DNA from 4 places in the Leclercia sp. AS011 genome. Region 2 is predicted to be linked to each of the others. Evidence: predicted binding sites of a transcription regulator. Region 2 holds the regulator's gene; each other region holds the start of a gene.
The links. Region 2 encodes CRP, which controls carbon source genes, mostly activating them, when cyclic AMP is high. Its sites were predicted from a motif close to ATGTGANNNNNNTCACAT; they were not measured.

Region 1 (3,407 bases), on a different contig from region 2:
TGCTGGCGCGGGCAATCATGTTGATATCAGCCCCGGCAATAAAATTGTCCGGCTTGGCCGAGATGAACACCAGCCCGCGCAGGGTTTTGTTTTCGCGCACCTGCTTCAGGATCGCGCGGACCTGACCGCCAAACTCGGCTTTCAGGGTATTCATCTTTTCGTCTGGCGCATCGATGGTCACCACTGCCACGTTGTCCGGACGCACATTGAGGGTAAACGCCGTTGTCATCTCCATTATTCAGCCTCCAGAACCATTGCGGCACCCAGTCCACCCGCCGCGCAGGCGGTCACCAGGCCAAAACCGCCGCCGCGACGGCGCAACTCGTGCAGCGTCTGGGTGATCATCCTCGCCCCGGTCGCCGCAAAGGGGTGGCCGTAGGCAATGGAGCCTCCCAGCACGTTAAATTTGCTTTCATCAACCTCGCCTGTAGCCTGGGCGCGGCCTAACACGTCGCGGGCAAAGCGATCGCTTGCCAGCAGCTGCAGGTTAGCCAGGGTCTGGGCGGCGAAGGCTTCGTGCATGTCGATGAGCGTCAGGTCAGCCATCGTCAGCCCGGCACGCTCCAGCGCCAGCGGCGTGGACCAGGCCGGGCCGAGCAGCATGTCCTGCCAGACATCAATGGCGGTAAAGGCATAGCTGCGCAGGTAGCCGAGCGGAATCAGGCCCAACTCTTTGGCCCGCGATTCGGTCATCAGGATCACCGCCGCCGCGCCATCGGTTAATGGCGTGCTGTTGGCGGCAGTGACGGTGCCGTGCTTACGGTCGAATGCCGGACGTAGTTTCGCGTAATCCGCCAGCGTCGAGGTGCCGCGGATATTGTTATCTTCGGTTAAGGGCTCGCGGAATGGCGGGGTGTAGGCCGTCATCACCTCCTCCGCCAGCTTGCCTTCCGCCCAGGCCTGCGCCGCACGCTGGTGCGAGCGGTGCGCCAGGGCATCCTGCTGTTCGCGGGTGATGCCGTAGGTTTTCGCCATCTGTTCGGCGGTATCGCCCATCCGCAGGCCGGTGGAGTATTCCGCGACCGCAGGCGGGACGGGAAGCAGATCGCGCAACCGCAGGCGCGAGAAGAGGGATAAGCGCTGTCCGGTGGTGCGGGCTTTGTTGACGTCCACCAGCACGCGGGCGAGCTTTTTGCTGACGCCAATCGGTAATACGGATGAGGAGTCGGCCCCCCCGGCGATCCCGGCACGAATGGTGCCCGTAATCAGGCTTTCTGCCACGTTCGCCACCGCCTGAAAGCTGGTGGCGCAGGCGCGGCTAACGCTGTAAGCGTCGGTATGGACGTTCATGCCGGTGCCCAGCACGATCTCACGGGCGATGTTGGGCGCTTCCGGCATCTGTACCACCTGGCCGAAGACCAGCTGTTCAATCACCTCCGGCGGTATTTCGCTGCGAGCCAGCAACTCCCCCACCACCATTTTTCCCAGATCGACGGCAGGTATGCCATGAAACGCCGTCGCCTGACGGGCAAATGGCGTACGTAATCCACTGACAATGGCAATGCGATCGCCCTGACGGGTGATTAGCGGTAATGCCTGACTCATAACGCTCCCCTGTGAATAACAAATGCGCAAAGTGGTCTGACCTGATAACAGTCTTAACCAAATTTTTACATTAGCCAATCGGGGAGAAGAAAAATTGCGAGCGAAGCCACAGAGCACAAATGAAACGCCCCCATGAAAGGGGGCGTTGAAGGGAAATTAACGCAGACCGAGCTGGAAGATCAGGGACTCCGCTTCGCAGCTGAATACGAAATCGATGTCCAGACGTACTCCGCCGTCCACTTCGGTGAAGGTGGAGGTAATATCGCAAGGTTCAGACTCAACGCCGCGGGCTTTGGCGGTCAGTGCAGCCAGCGTCTCTTCGGCGTCGGCACGACTGGCGAACACACGGCTGTAAGAGGCGGTGCAATCCGTGTTATCCACGATGGTACCGACATCCATACAGCAGCAAACCGGGGTTTCATCAGCACTGCATTTACTCATAGTAGATTTCCTCTGTCGTCGCGCACGGCGCGAAATAGATACGATGCTGATATTTTACGCCCCGCCCGAAAGCGGCTCCAGTCGTTAATGGCGTAAAAGGCGGTAAGTGAGCAATATCACACGTAAAAATGATCTAAAACAAAAATCACCCATTCGGAGTAACTGAACTGGTCACAATTTTGCCAACCAGATCCCGTTTCGTAAAACATCTCGGTAAAAATTAATAAACAGACTTGCAACATTCCATCTGGTCAGACCTATACTCTCGCCACTGGTCTGATTTCTAAGTGTTACCACAGACCCTACACTTCGCGCTCCTGTTACGGTGTGTAACAAATATTGAATAAAAATAACTCAATGAGGTTATGGTCATGAGCCAGAAAACCCTGTTCAAAAAAACTGCGCTCGCAATCGCAGTGGCAATCGTCTCCACCTCCGCCTGGTCTGCGGGCTTTCAGCTGAATGAGTTCTCTTCCTCAGGTCTGGGCCGCGCCTATTCCGGGGAAGGTGCTATCGCTGATGACGCAGGGAATGCGAGCCGTAACCCGGCGCTGATCACCATGTTTGATCGCCCGACCTTCTCTATCGGTGCCGTTTATATCGATCCTGATGTGAACGTCACGGGTAACTCCGCCTTAACAGGACAGAGTGCAGACCAGGACAATATCGCCCCAACCGCCTGGGTGCCAAACGTGCACTTTGTTATGCCAATCAACGATCAGTTCGGCTGGGGTGCGTCTGTCACCTCCAACTATGGTCTGGCAACCGAATTTAACGACAGCTACGCGGCGGGGATCTACGGCGGTAAAACCGATCTGGAAACCCTCAACCTGAATCTGAGCGGTGCGTATCGTCTGAATAGCAACTGGAGCTTTGGCCTGGGCTTTGATGCCGTTTACGCGAAAGCTAAAATTGAGCGTTATGCGGGCTCACTGGGTCCACTGCTGACGCGTCAGCTGACCGGCCGTGTGCCACCATCCTATCTGGGTGGGATCAACGAGCCTGACGACCAGATTGCCTACCTGAAAGGTGACGAGTGGGGCTTTGGCTGGAACGCCGGTATTCTGTATGAGCTGGATAAAAACAACCGCTGGGGTCTGACCTACCGTTCAGAAGTGAAGATCGACTTCGACGGCGACTATAAGAGCTCCATCAACCCTAACCTGAGTGCCATCTTTGGCAGTATGGGTCTGGCCGGTCTTCCGGCGGGAACCGGCGGCAATACCGAGAACGGTTCTCTGTCGCTGCATCTGCCAGAAATGTGGGAAGTCTCCGGGTATAACCTCGTGGCACCGCAGTGGGCTGTTCACTATAGCCTGACCTACACCAGCTGGAGCCAGTTCCAGGAGCTGAAGGCCACCGGCAACAACGGTCAAACCCTGTTCTATAAAGATGAAAGCTTTAAAGATGCGTACCGTATC
Region 2 (3,407 bases):
GCCCGCTCTGCCACTGCGGCCACAGCCAGACCATCCCGCCGAAGGCAATCAGGCAGCCAATCAGGGTATCGGCCAGCCGGGCGATAATAAACTGCTCGCCGTTCAGGGTCAGCAGCTGCAGGGTATACACCGCCGTAACCGTAAAGCCCACCGTCGCCCAGCCGTAGCTCTTGCGAATGATCAGGTAGCTCACCAGGGTTACCATCAGCATGCCGGCAAGGGTGTACCCCTCCGGGACGTGGAAGTGCAGAGTGACACCGGCGATAATCAGTCCCGCCAGGGTCCCGGCCGCCCGGTGGAGAATTCGCACCCGCGTCGCGCTGTAGCCGTTTTGCGTCACCAGCAGCACGGTCATTAAGATCCAGTAGGGTTTTGGCAGGTGCAGCGCCACGCCCATCAGGCTGGCGATACTCAGCATCACGCTGATGCGCGCCGCGTTACGCAGGGCGGCAGATTTTAGCGACAGGTAGCTTCTCAGGGCGGGGAGCAGCGGCAGCCGTTTCTGTTTGTCAGCCATCAGGTCGCGCGGATAGAGCGGACGCTGCGTGCGCAGCACGCGGGCAATCCGGCTGAAGTGCCAGGCGCAAAACTGCCCCACCGGGTTATCAGGGTGCTGACGGGCGATTTTCTCCAGCGCGCCAAGCTGCTTGTCCATAGAGAAACGGGTGGGGTAGCGATGATAGAGAATGTCGTCGGCCAGCACCCGCAGACGGGCCGCAACGGTCTGCGCGTTCCAGCGGATCACCGCTTCGGCGTGGCTGCGCTCCACCAGCTTTTGCACCTCCTTCGGGTGATGCAGGCTGACGGAGATGTGCTCCTGCAGATCCAGCCCCACCTGGAAGGTGCGCAGCAGGCGTTTGTATTCATGATTTCTGTTGGCCGCCAGCATATGCAGCTGCTGATAGCAGAGGCTGATCAGGTCCACCACCTTCTGCTGGCGGGCCAGCAGCGGCGGCAACGATTTTTCAGGATCGGTGTGCTGCGTCAGCAGGGTGTATTTGGCTTCGCAATACTCTGCCAGCTGTTGATAGAGCACGCTCAGCGACTCTCGCAACGGCTGTTCGCGCCACATCCAGAACCAGAACCAGTTAAACAGCCCGTACCAGAGGGTGCCCAGCGTATAGAGGAGTAGCGGCTCCCAGACCGGCATGTTCCCCGCCAGACTCAGGGTAAAGATAGCCGCAATCAGCGAGGCGGGCAGCAGCCGGGCATGCAGGGCGCTGATCTCAGCCGTGACCCCCAGCGTCATCGCCAGCACGGTCAGAATGAGGGGCAGCGGAATATCCCGGGCCAGCAACAGCTGCACGGCCAGGCTACAGCCGGCGAACAGGCAGCCGCCAATGGTCAGGCGTTTAAAAAAGCGTTTATGCGGGGTGTCCAGACCGGCAATGTTGCAGCAGGCAGGAACGAGAGAAAAGAGCAGACCTTGTTGCAGATGACCGAAGATCAAACCCACAGCCACGGGGAGACACAACACCAGGGTTTGCCGCAGTGCGTAGTTAACTTCCGGGTGATAAATGAGCCTGCGCCACATGGGGATAGAGACAAAAACGGCGTGTCATCCTGCGATGCCACGCCGTTTTAGCGGAATTAACGTGTTCCGTAAACCACGATGGTTTTACCGTGGGCAGAAATCAGGTTTTGATCTTCCAGCATTTTCAGGATACGACCCACTGTCTCACGAGAACATCCGACGATCTGACCAATTTCCTGACGGGTAATTTTAATTTGCATACCGTCCGGGTGGGTCATGGCGTCTGGCTGTTTCGCCAGGTTCAGCAGGGTCTGAGCGATGCGGCCCGTTACGTCGAGGAAGGCGAGGTTACCCACTTTCTCGGACGTGACCTGCAGACGGCGAGCCATCTGCGAAGAGAGGCGCATCAGGATGTCCGGGTTGACCTGGATCAGCTGGCGGAATTTCTTATAAGAGATCTCAGCCACTTCACAGGCAGTTTTAGCACGAACCCAGGCGCTACGCTCCTGACCTTCTTCAAACAGGCCCAGTTCGCCGATGAAATCTCCCTGATTCAGGTAAGAGAGGATCATCTCTTTACCTTCTTCATCTTTGATCAGCACTGCCACTGAGCCTTTGACGATGTAATACAACGTTTCCGCTTTTTCACCCTGGTGAATCAGCGTGCTCTTCGATGGGTACTTATGAATATGGCAATGAGACAAGAACCATTCGAGAGTCGGGTCTGTTTGCGGTTTGCCAAGCACCATGCGCTGTTATCCTCTGTTATAAGCTGTCTCCAGAGTCTGGCTCTGTACCTGTACTCTGGGGTTACAATCGAATTCTTTCCCCTGCCTGGGGACTGGCTGTCACAATAATTAGCAGCCTGTAATGTGTGATGTCCTCTGCATACATGTGCAACGTCAATGTATTACTGTAGCATCTCGACTGTTTTAGCATAGCTTTTGCCGCCTGTCTCCTGGTGTCTCGCTTCAGCTTGATGCAGGTCGACTTCCGTTGTCAGAATTGTTACTGACGCGTAATCTGTCAGGAAAAATGCACTCCTGGAGTTAATACAAATGCAAGCACGTGTGAAATGGGTTGAAGGGTTAACGTTCCTCGGTGAGTCGGCTTCCGGGCACCAGATTTTGATGGATGGCAACTCCGGTGACAAAGCGCCAAGTCCGATGGAAGTGGTCCTGATGGCGGCAGGCGGATGCAGCGCGATCGACGTGGTGTCGATCCTGCAAAAAGGGCGTCATGATGTGACTGACTGCGAAGTAAAACTGACCTCAGAGCGTCGTGAAGAGGCACCGCGCCTGTTCACCCATATCAATCTTCACTTCGTGGTGACCGGTAAAGAGCTGAAAGACGCGGCGGTATCCCGTGCGGTGGATCTCTCAGCCGAGAAGTACTGCTCCGTGGCGCTGATGCTGGAGAAAGCGGTCAAGATTACCCACTCGTATGAAGTGATCGGGGCGTAATCCCATTGCCCGGTAGGCGTAGCGCCACCGGGCAAAAATCCTCAATCGATCTTCTTGCCTTCCATCAACCGCTGCACCAGCGGCGTCATGATTAACTCCATCGCCAGCCCCATCTTCCCGCCCGGGACCACCAGCGTATTGATGTGCGAAATAAACGAACCCTGCAGCATCGCCAGCAGCCAGGGGTAATCGATATTGTCCAGATTGCGGAAATGGATCACCACGAAGCTCTCGTCCAGCGACGGGATGCCTTTGGCAGCAAAGGGGTTAGAGGTATCCACGGTCGGGACGCGCTGGAAGTTAATGTGGGTGCGGGAAAACTGCGGCGTCAGGAAGTTGATGTAATCCTCCATCGAGCGCACCACGGAGTCCATCACCGCCTCGCGGGAGTGGCCGCGTTCGCTGGTATCCCGCGTCAGCTTCTGGATCCACTCCAGGTTCACAATAGGGACTACACCTACCAGCAGATC
Region 3 (3,407 bases), on a different contig from region 2:
GGCAGGTGCAGGGCGGTGGCCGTCGCCAGGAGTTTGACTTCCCGCCGGTGGATAAAGCGCGGGCCTTTGATTGCGTGGACGTGATGCGCCACATTGCCGACAGCAAAGGGGTTTCTGTAGCGCAGATTGCCCTCGCCTGGCTGCTCCATCAGCCGGTGGTCAGCAGCGTGATTGTGGGGGCGAAACGGGTGGATCAGCTGGATGACAACATTGCCGCGACCCAGATTCACCTCAGCGACGAGGAGTTGAAACAGCTGGATGCGGTGAGCGCGCTGCCGCGGGAATACCCGGGCTGGATGCTGGAACGGCAGGGGGAGTATCGCCGTAATCAGCTGGCGCAGCAGTAATCTTTTATTGTTTTCTGATTAAGTTCGGTGGCGTGTTCCGTTCACCTTATGTCCACCAGAATATGACATTCCAGAACCTGTGAACGTGAAAAGGGGGCCACCGCGGCCCCCTTTTCAATCCCCGCGGCCCGCAACGAAATCGGTGCTTCGCACTGCGCTCACCTCCCGACCTGCTGCCTGCGGTCGGCTCAACTCGACGTCCTGTCTCGCTTCGCCTCTGGCCGCCATCCATGGCGTCCAGCCCTGGTCATCCGGTCTCCGGCTCGCCGATTTCAGCGGGGACTCAACACCTGTGCCACATTCAGGCAGCTGAGAAGGTTGAGGAGACGCCTGGTCCGGCTGAAAATCGCCGAAGCGTTTCCTGTAGGCCGGGGCGAGGCGCATGGATGCGCCGAGAGGGCGTGACCTACATGGATGTAGGATCGCGCCCGACCCGAAAGCCGAAAGGAATAAGCTGAGGGTACCGCGAAGCGGCGATTTTCTTTGCCGGGAGCTGGGATTGTTAAGGGGGCGGCGGTAGCCCCCTTAACACGTTCACCGCAGCGGGATGGGCATAAAGCAGAGAAGCTTTAGTGAACGGAACAATTCCACTGTGATGACAGAATTGTTCCTGGTACGATCAGTTCAGACGAACCGGCATACCGGAACGGTTGTTGATCGCTTGCTCAACGATGGTCGCGTCCACGTCCTGCTGGCTGGTGATGGCCTGCACGCTGCTGGTCAGGGTGACCGGCACGGTGACGTTGTTGTCGATCTGATCTTCGCTGGTGGACAGCGGGTTATGCACTTCGAGGTAACGGCTGCCATCCGGCTCGGTGGTCGCTTTTACCGGCTCGTTGATGAACTGCACGCGGGTGCCAACCGGCACGTTCTCGAACAGGAACTTGATGTCGTCGTTACGCAGACGCACACAGCCGTGGCTCACGCGCAGGCCGATACCGAAGTTGGCGTTGGTGCCGTGGATCGCATACAGACGACCGATGTACAGGGCATACAGACCCATCGGGTTATCCGGGCCAGCAGGAACAACGGCTGGCAGCGGCTCGCCCGCGGCAATGTACTCGGCGTGCATTTTGGCGGTTGGGGTCCAGGTTGGGCCGGCTTTCTTACGCTCAACTTTGGTGGTCCAGTTCATCGGGGTATCTTTCCCGAGCTGGCCGATACCGATTGGCAGCACGATCACGGTGTTGGTGCCTTTCGGGTAGTAGTACAGACGCATTTCGGCGCTGTTGATGACGATGCCTTCATGCACGGTGTCCGGCAGGATCAGCTGCTGAGGAATGTTCAGCACGGTACCGCCCTTCGGCAGGTACGGATCGACGCCCGGGTTAGCCTCAAGCATGTTGGACAGGCCCAGTTGGTATTCAGCTGCGAAATATTCCAGCGGCTGGCTGTTGCCCTCTTCAACGGTCACAACCTGGTTCTGACCCACCAGACGGCTACCGTCGGTTGGCAGTGGATAGGTGACAGCAGAAGCGGTCTTGCAAAACCCTACTACGGCAAACGCCGCCGCAAAAAGCGAAGTTAATTTAATATTCATGGTGTGCGAGGTATCTGTGCCACTTGGCAGGTTGTTTAAAAGTCTGAACGGTTCAGGGAGCGCATTATATGTGCATTCCTGACCGCATGGAATTCGGATGTGTACTAAATCACACTTTTTTCCGTTTCGTTAAAGTTTAGCGCTACGTTGTTACACGGGATCTCATTTCGGAATTGTGGCATAATGCCGGGTTTATCACACTTCTCGCAGGAATCTCCCGTGTTAGTTACCAGCAACGTCACTATGCAGTTTGGCAGTAAGCCGCTGTTCGAAAACATTTCCGTCAAATTTGGCGGCGGCAACCGTTACGGCCTGATTGGTGCCAACGGTAGCGGAAAATCCACCTTCATGAAGATCCTCGGCGGCGATTTAGAGCCGACGCTGGGCAACGTTTCTCTCGATCCGAACGAGCGCATCGGTAAGCTGCGTCAGGATCAGTTCGCCTTTGAAGCGTTCACCGTTCTCGACACGGTGATCATGGGCCACGGTGAACTGTGGGAAGTGAAGCAGGAGCGCGACCGCATCTACGGTCTTGCCGAAATGAGCGAAGAAGACGGCTATAAAGTGGCCGACCTCGAAGTGCAGTACGGCGAAATGGACGGCTACTCTGCCGAGTCCCGTGCCGGTGAACTGCTGCTGGGCGTGGGCATTCCCGTTGAGCAGCACTACGGTCTGATGAGCGAAGTGGCGCCAGGCTGGAAGCTGCGTGTGCTGCTGGCCCAGGCGCTGTTCTCTAACCCGGACATCCTGCTGCTCGACGAACCAACGAACAACCTGGACATCGATACCATTCGCTGGCTGGAGCAGACGCTGAATGAGCGTAACAGCACCATGATCATCATCTCGCACGACCGTCACTTCCTGAACATGGTTTGTACCCACATGGCGGATCTGGACTACGGCGAGCTGCGCGTCTACGCGGGCAACTACGATGAGTACATGACCGCCGCGACCCAGGCGCGTGAGCGTCTGCTGGCGGATAACGCCAAGAAAAAGGCGCAGATTGCCGACCTGCAATCCTTCGTCAGCCGCTTCAGCGCCAACGCCTCTAAATCGCGTCAGGCAACGTCTCGTGCCCGTCAGATCGACAAAATCAAGCTGGATGAAGTGAAAGCCTCCAGCCGTCAGAACCCGTTCATCCGCTTCGAGCAGGACAAGAAGCTGTTCCGTAACGCGCTGGCCGTCGAAGAGCTGTCAAAAGGCTTCGACAACGGTCCGCTGTTTAAGAACTTCAACCTGCTGCTGGAAGTGGGCGAGAAGATCGCTATCCTCGGTGCCAACGGCGTGGGTAAATCCACCATGCTGAAGACCCTGGTGGGTGAACTGGCCCCGGATCACGGCACCGTGAAATGGTCCGAGAATGCGCAGATTGGTTACTACGCTCAGGATCACGCCGAAGATTTCGACAACGATCTGACCGTCTTCGACTGGATGAGCCAGTGGAAGCAGGAAGGCGATGATGAGCAGGTGGTGCGCAGCTTCCTCGGTCGTCTGCTGTTCAGCCAGGACGACATCAAAAA
Region 4 (3,407 bases), on a different contig from region 2:
CCACTGTGCAGAGAGCTTTTTGTCCCGGGTGACCACCGTCCAGCCGTCCTTCTTCGTTTTAATGCGGCTGTCGCCCTGGTTGATCATCGGTTCGATGGTAAAGACCATCCCTTCCTGCAACACCGGGCCTTCGCCGGGTTTGCCGTAGTGCAGGATCTGCGGCTCTTCGTGCATCTCTTTGCCAATGCCGTGGCCGCAATACTCGCGTACGACGCTGTAGCCCTGGCTCTCAACGTATGACTGAATGGCGTGGCCGATATCCCCCAGCGTCGCGCCCGGTTTTACGGCCTTAATCCCCTTCCACATCCCCTCGTAGGTCGCTTTGACCAGCCGGCGGGCCAGAGGCGAAACCTCACCAATAAGATACATTTTACTGGAGTCGGCGATCATGCCCGCGTTCTCGAGGGTAATGTCGACGTTAACGATGGCACCCGACTTAAGGTGTTCCGACTCCTTAGGGATCCCGTGGCAGACCACGTCGTTCACCGAGGTGTTCAGCACGTAAGGGTAATCATACTGCCCTTTGCTGGCCGGGCGAGACTTTAGCTGGTCGACAATAAACGCCTCTGCGCGATTATTGATCTCCATGGTTGATACGCCAGGCTTAATAAATTCGTCCAGCATGGTAAACACCGAGGCCAGCAGTTCGCCCGCGTGGCGCTGACGGGCGAGCTCATCGGCGGTTTTAATGAGAATTGAGGGCATTGTTCATCTCCAGTAAAGGGGCGAAGCCGGATTGCAACAGCACCAGCTTGAGCTGTTGATCGTATCCTGTCAGCGCCGCATTGTCTCTTCTGGTTTGGGGAAATGCCCAGGGTTCCAGAAAGTAATGTCTGGTATGCTCAAAAGTCATGATGTGATCCGTAGCACGTTTCCAGTTTTAATTGTATGATGAATGCGTTCCACTAAGGACTTTCACCATGAAGAAATCACTGATCGTTGTCTGGCAATACCTTCGCGCCTTCATCCTTATTTATGCCTGCCTGTATGCGGGGATCTTTCTCGCCTCCCTGCTGCCCATCACCATCCCCGGCAGCATTATTGGCATGCTGATCCTGTTCGTGCTGCTTGCGCTGCAAATCCTCCCGGCAAACTGGGTGAAGCCCGGCTGCTCGGTGCTGATCCGCTACATGGCGCTGCTGTTCGTGCCGATTGGGGTGGGGGTGATGCAGTATTACGACCTGCTGAGCGCCCAGTTTGGTCCGATATTTGTTTCCTGCACCGTCAGTACGCTGGTGGTATTTTTAGTGGTGAGCTGGAGCACGCATCTGGCGCATGGGGAACGTAACCTGGTTGGGCAAAAAGGACAGAAAAAATGATGGCCAATATCTGGTGGTCGCTGCCGCTCAGCGTGGCGGTATTCTTCGCCGCCCGCAAGCTGGCGGTGCGCCTGAAGTTCCCGCTGCTTAACCCCCTGCTGGTGGCGATGGTGGTGATTATTCCGTTCCTGCTGCTGACCGGCATTCCCTACGCAAAATATTTCCAGGGCAGCAAGGTGCTGAACGATCTGTTGCAGCCTGCGGTGGTGGCGCTGGCCTTCCCTTTATATGAGCAACTGCACCAGATCCGCGCCCGCTGGAAGTCGATCATTACCATCTGCCTGGTGGGTAGCGTGGTGGCAATGATCACCGGCACCTCGGTGGCGCTGCTGATGGGGGCCACCCCGGAAATTGCGGCCTCTATTTTACCTAAATCGGTGACTACCCCTATTGCAATGGCGGTGGGGGGCAGTCTTGGCGGCATTCCTGCTATCAGCGCCGTGTGCGTCATTTATGTCGGTATTCTCGGGGCGGTGTTAGGCCATACCCTGCTGAACGCCATGCGCATTCGCACCAAATCTGCCCGCGGTCTGGCGATGGGTACCGCGTCGCACGCCCTGGGTACCGCCCGCTGCGCGGAGCTGGATTATCAGGAAGGGGCATTCAGCTCCCTGGCGCTGGTGATCTGCGGGATCATGACCTCGTTGATAGCGCCGTTCCTGTTCCCGATTATTCTGGCGGTGTTGGGCTAAAATTTGCGACGCGTCGCGCATTTTTCATTTGAGTTTCATAAGTTGCACACATAATGAGATCTAAGTCACATATAAAGCCTTAACGGCTCCGTACACTACCGATCCATTAACCTTTATGAGGCAACGCCATGCATCCACGTTTTCAATCAGCTTTCGCTCAGCTTGCAGAGAATTTGCAGTCAGCCCTGGCTCCGGTTCTGGCGGATGCACACTTCCCCGCCCTGCTGACGGCTGAACAGGTCACCGCACTGAAAGGTGCCACCGATCTGGATGATGACGCGCTGGCCTTTGCGCTTCTGCCACTGGCGGCGGCCTGCGCCCGCGCCGACCTGTCCCATTTCAACGTGGGTGCCATCGCGCGCGGCGTGAGCGGCACCTGGTACTTCGGCGGCAATATGGAGTTTCTCGGGGCGACCATGCAGCAGACCGTGCATGCGGAACAGAGCGCCATCAGCCACGCCTGGCTGCGCGGTGAAAAATCCCTGCAGGCCATTACCGTGAACTACACCCCGTGCGGGCACTGTCGTCAGTTTATGAACGAGCTTAACAGCGGGTTGCAGCTGCGTATCAACCTGCCGGGCCGCGATCCCCATACTCTGGCGGATTACCTGCCGGACGCCTTCGGACCGAAGGATCTGGAGATCAAATCCCTGCTGATGGACGAGCAGGATCATGGTTACGCCGTCAGCGGCGACGCGCTGGCTCAGGCCGCTATCCTTGCTGCGAACAAGTCCCACGCGCCGTACAGCAACTCCCCAAGCGGGGTGGCGCTGGAGTGTCGCGATGGCCGCATCTTCACCGGCAGCTATGCCGAGAACGCCGCCTTTAACCCGACGCTGCCGCCGTTGCAGGGCGCACTGAACCTGCTCAGCCTCAACGGTTATGACTACCCGGATATCCAGCGCGCCATTCTGGCGGAAAAAGCCGACGCTCCGCTGATCCAGTGGGACGCTACCGCGGCCACGCTGCGCGCGCTGGGCTGTACCAGCATCGACCGCGTGCTGCTGGCGTAAGTCTCTGATGCGGGCAGCAATGCCCGCACAATTGATGAAAATCCCCCCAATTAAACCGCCGTTTCTTGCGCTTACCAGACGGGTAAAGTAGCCTGAGTGAAATTTCACCTTTGGTACGAGTCATCTGTATGTTAAAGCGCATGTTTTACAGCCTGGTTGCCCTGATCGCCATCGTGCTGCTGACTGCGCTGGGCCTCGACCGCTGGATGAGCTGGAAAACGGCTCCCTATATCTTTGATGACCTTCAGGATCTGCCCTACCGCCAGGTGGGCGTGGTGCTCGGCACCGCCAAGTACTACCGCACCGGGGTGATCAACCAGTATTACCGTTACCGCATTCAGGGGGCGCTCAACGCCTACAACAGCGGCAAGGTCAACTACCTG

Region 1: the regulator CRP is predicted to act here: its motif matches at 2,091-2,108, upstream of WFO70_RS00965 (YfcZ/YiiS family protein).
Region 3: the regulator CRP is predicted to act here: its motif matches at 1,985-2,002, upstream of WFO70_RS09840 (ABC-F family ATPase).
Region 4: the regulator CRP is predicted to act here: its motif matches at 2,065-2,082, upstream of cdd (cytidine deaminase).

The regions. Positions count from the first base shown of each region.
Region 1 covers NZ_JBBCMA010000001.1:212,219-215,625, reverse strand. The annotation lists gene fadJ (fatty acid oxidation complex subunit alpha FadJ) at 1-235, opposite strand, end outside; gene fadI (acetyl-CoA C-acyltransferase FadI) at 235-1,545, opposite strand; gene WFO70_RS00965 (YfcZ/YiiS family protein) at 1,702-1,986, opposite strand; gene fadL (long-chain fatty acid transporter FadL) at 2,358-3,407, shown strand, end outside.
Region 2 covers NZ_JBBCMA010000007.1:181,700-185,106, forward strand. The annotation lists gene WFO70_RS20580 (YccS/YhfK family putative transporter) at 1-1,534, opposite strand, end outside; gene crp (cAMP-activated global transcriptional regulator CRP) at 1,591-2,223, opposite strand; gene WFO70_RS20590 (OsmC family protein) at 2,533-2,937, shown strand; gene WFO70_RS20595 (phosphoribulokinase) at 2,979-3,407, opposite strand, start outside.
Region 3 covers NZ_JBBCMA010000001.1:2,070,664-2,074,070, reverse strand. The annotation lists gene WFO70_RS09850 (aldo/keto reductase) at 1-347, shown strand, start outside; gene ldtB (L,D-transpeptidase) at 967-1,887, opposite strand; gene WFO70_RS09840 (ABC-F family ATPase) at 2,107-3,407, shown strand, end outside.
Region 4 covers NZ_JBBCMA010000001.1:379,217-382,623, reverse strand. The annotation lists gene map (type I methionyl aminopeptidase) at 1-705, opposite strand, end outside; gene WFO70_RS01720 (hypothetical protein) at 686-853, opposite strand; gene WFO70_RS01715 (CidA/LrgA family protein) at 921-1,319, shown strand; gene WFO70_RS01710 (CidB/LrgB family autolysis modulator) at 1,316-2,011, shown strand; gene cdd (cytidine deaminase) at 2,140-3,024, shown strand; gene sanA (outer membrane permeability protein SanA) at 3,153-3,407, shown strand, end outside.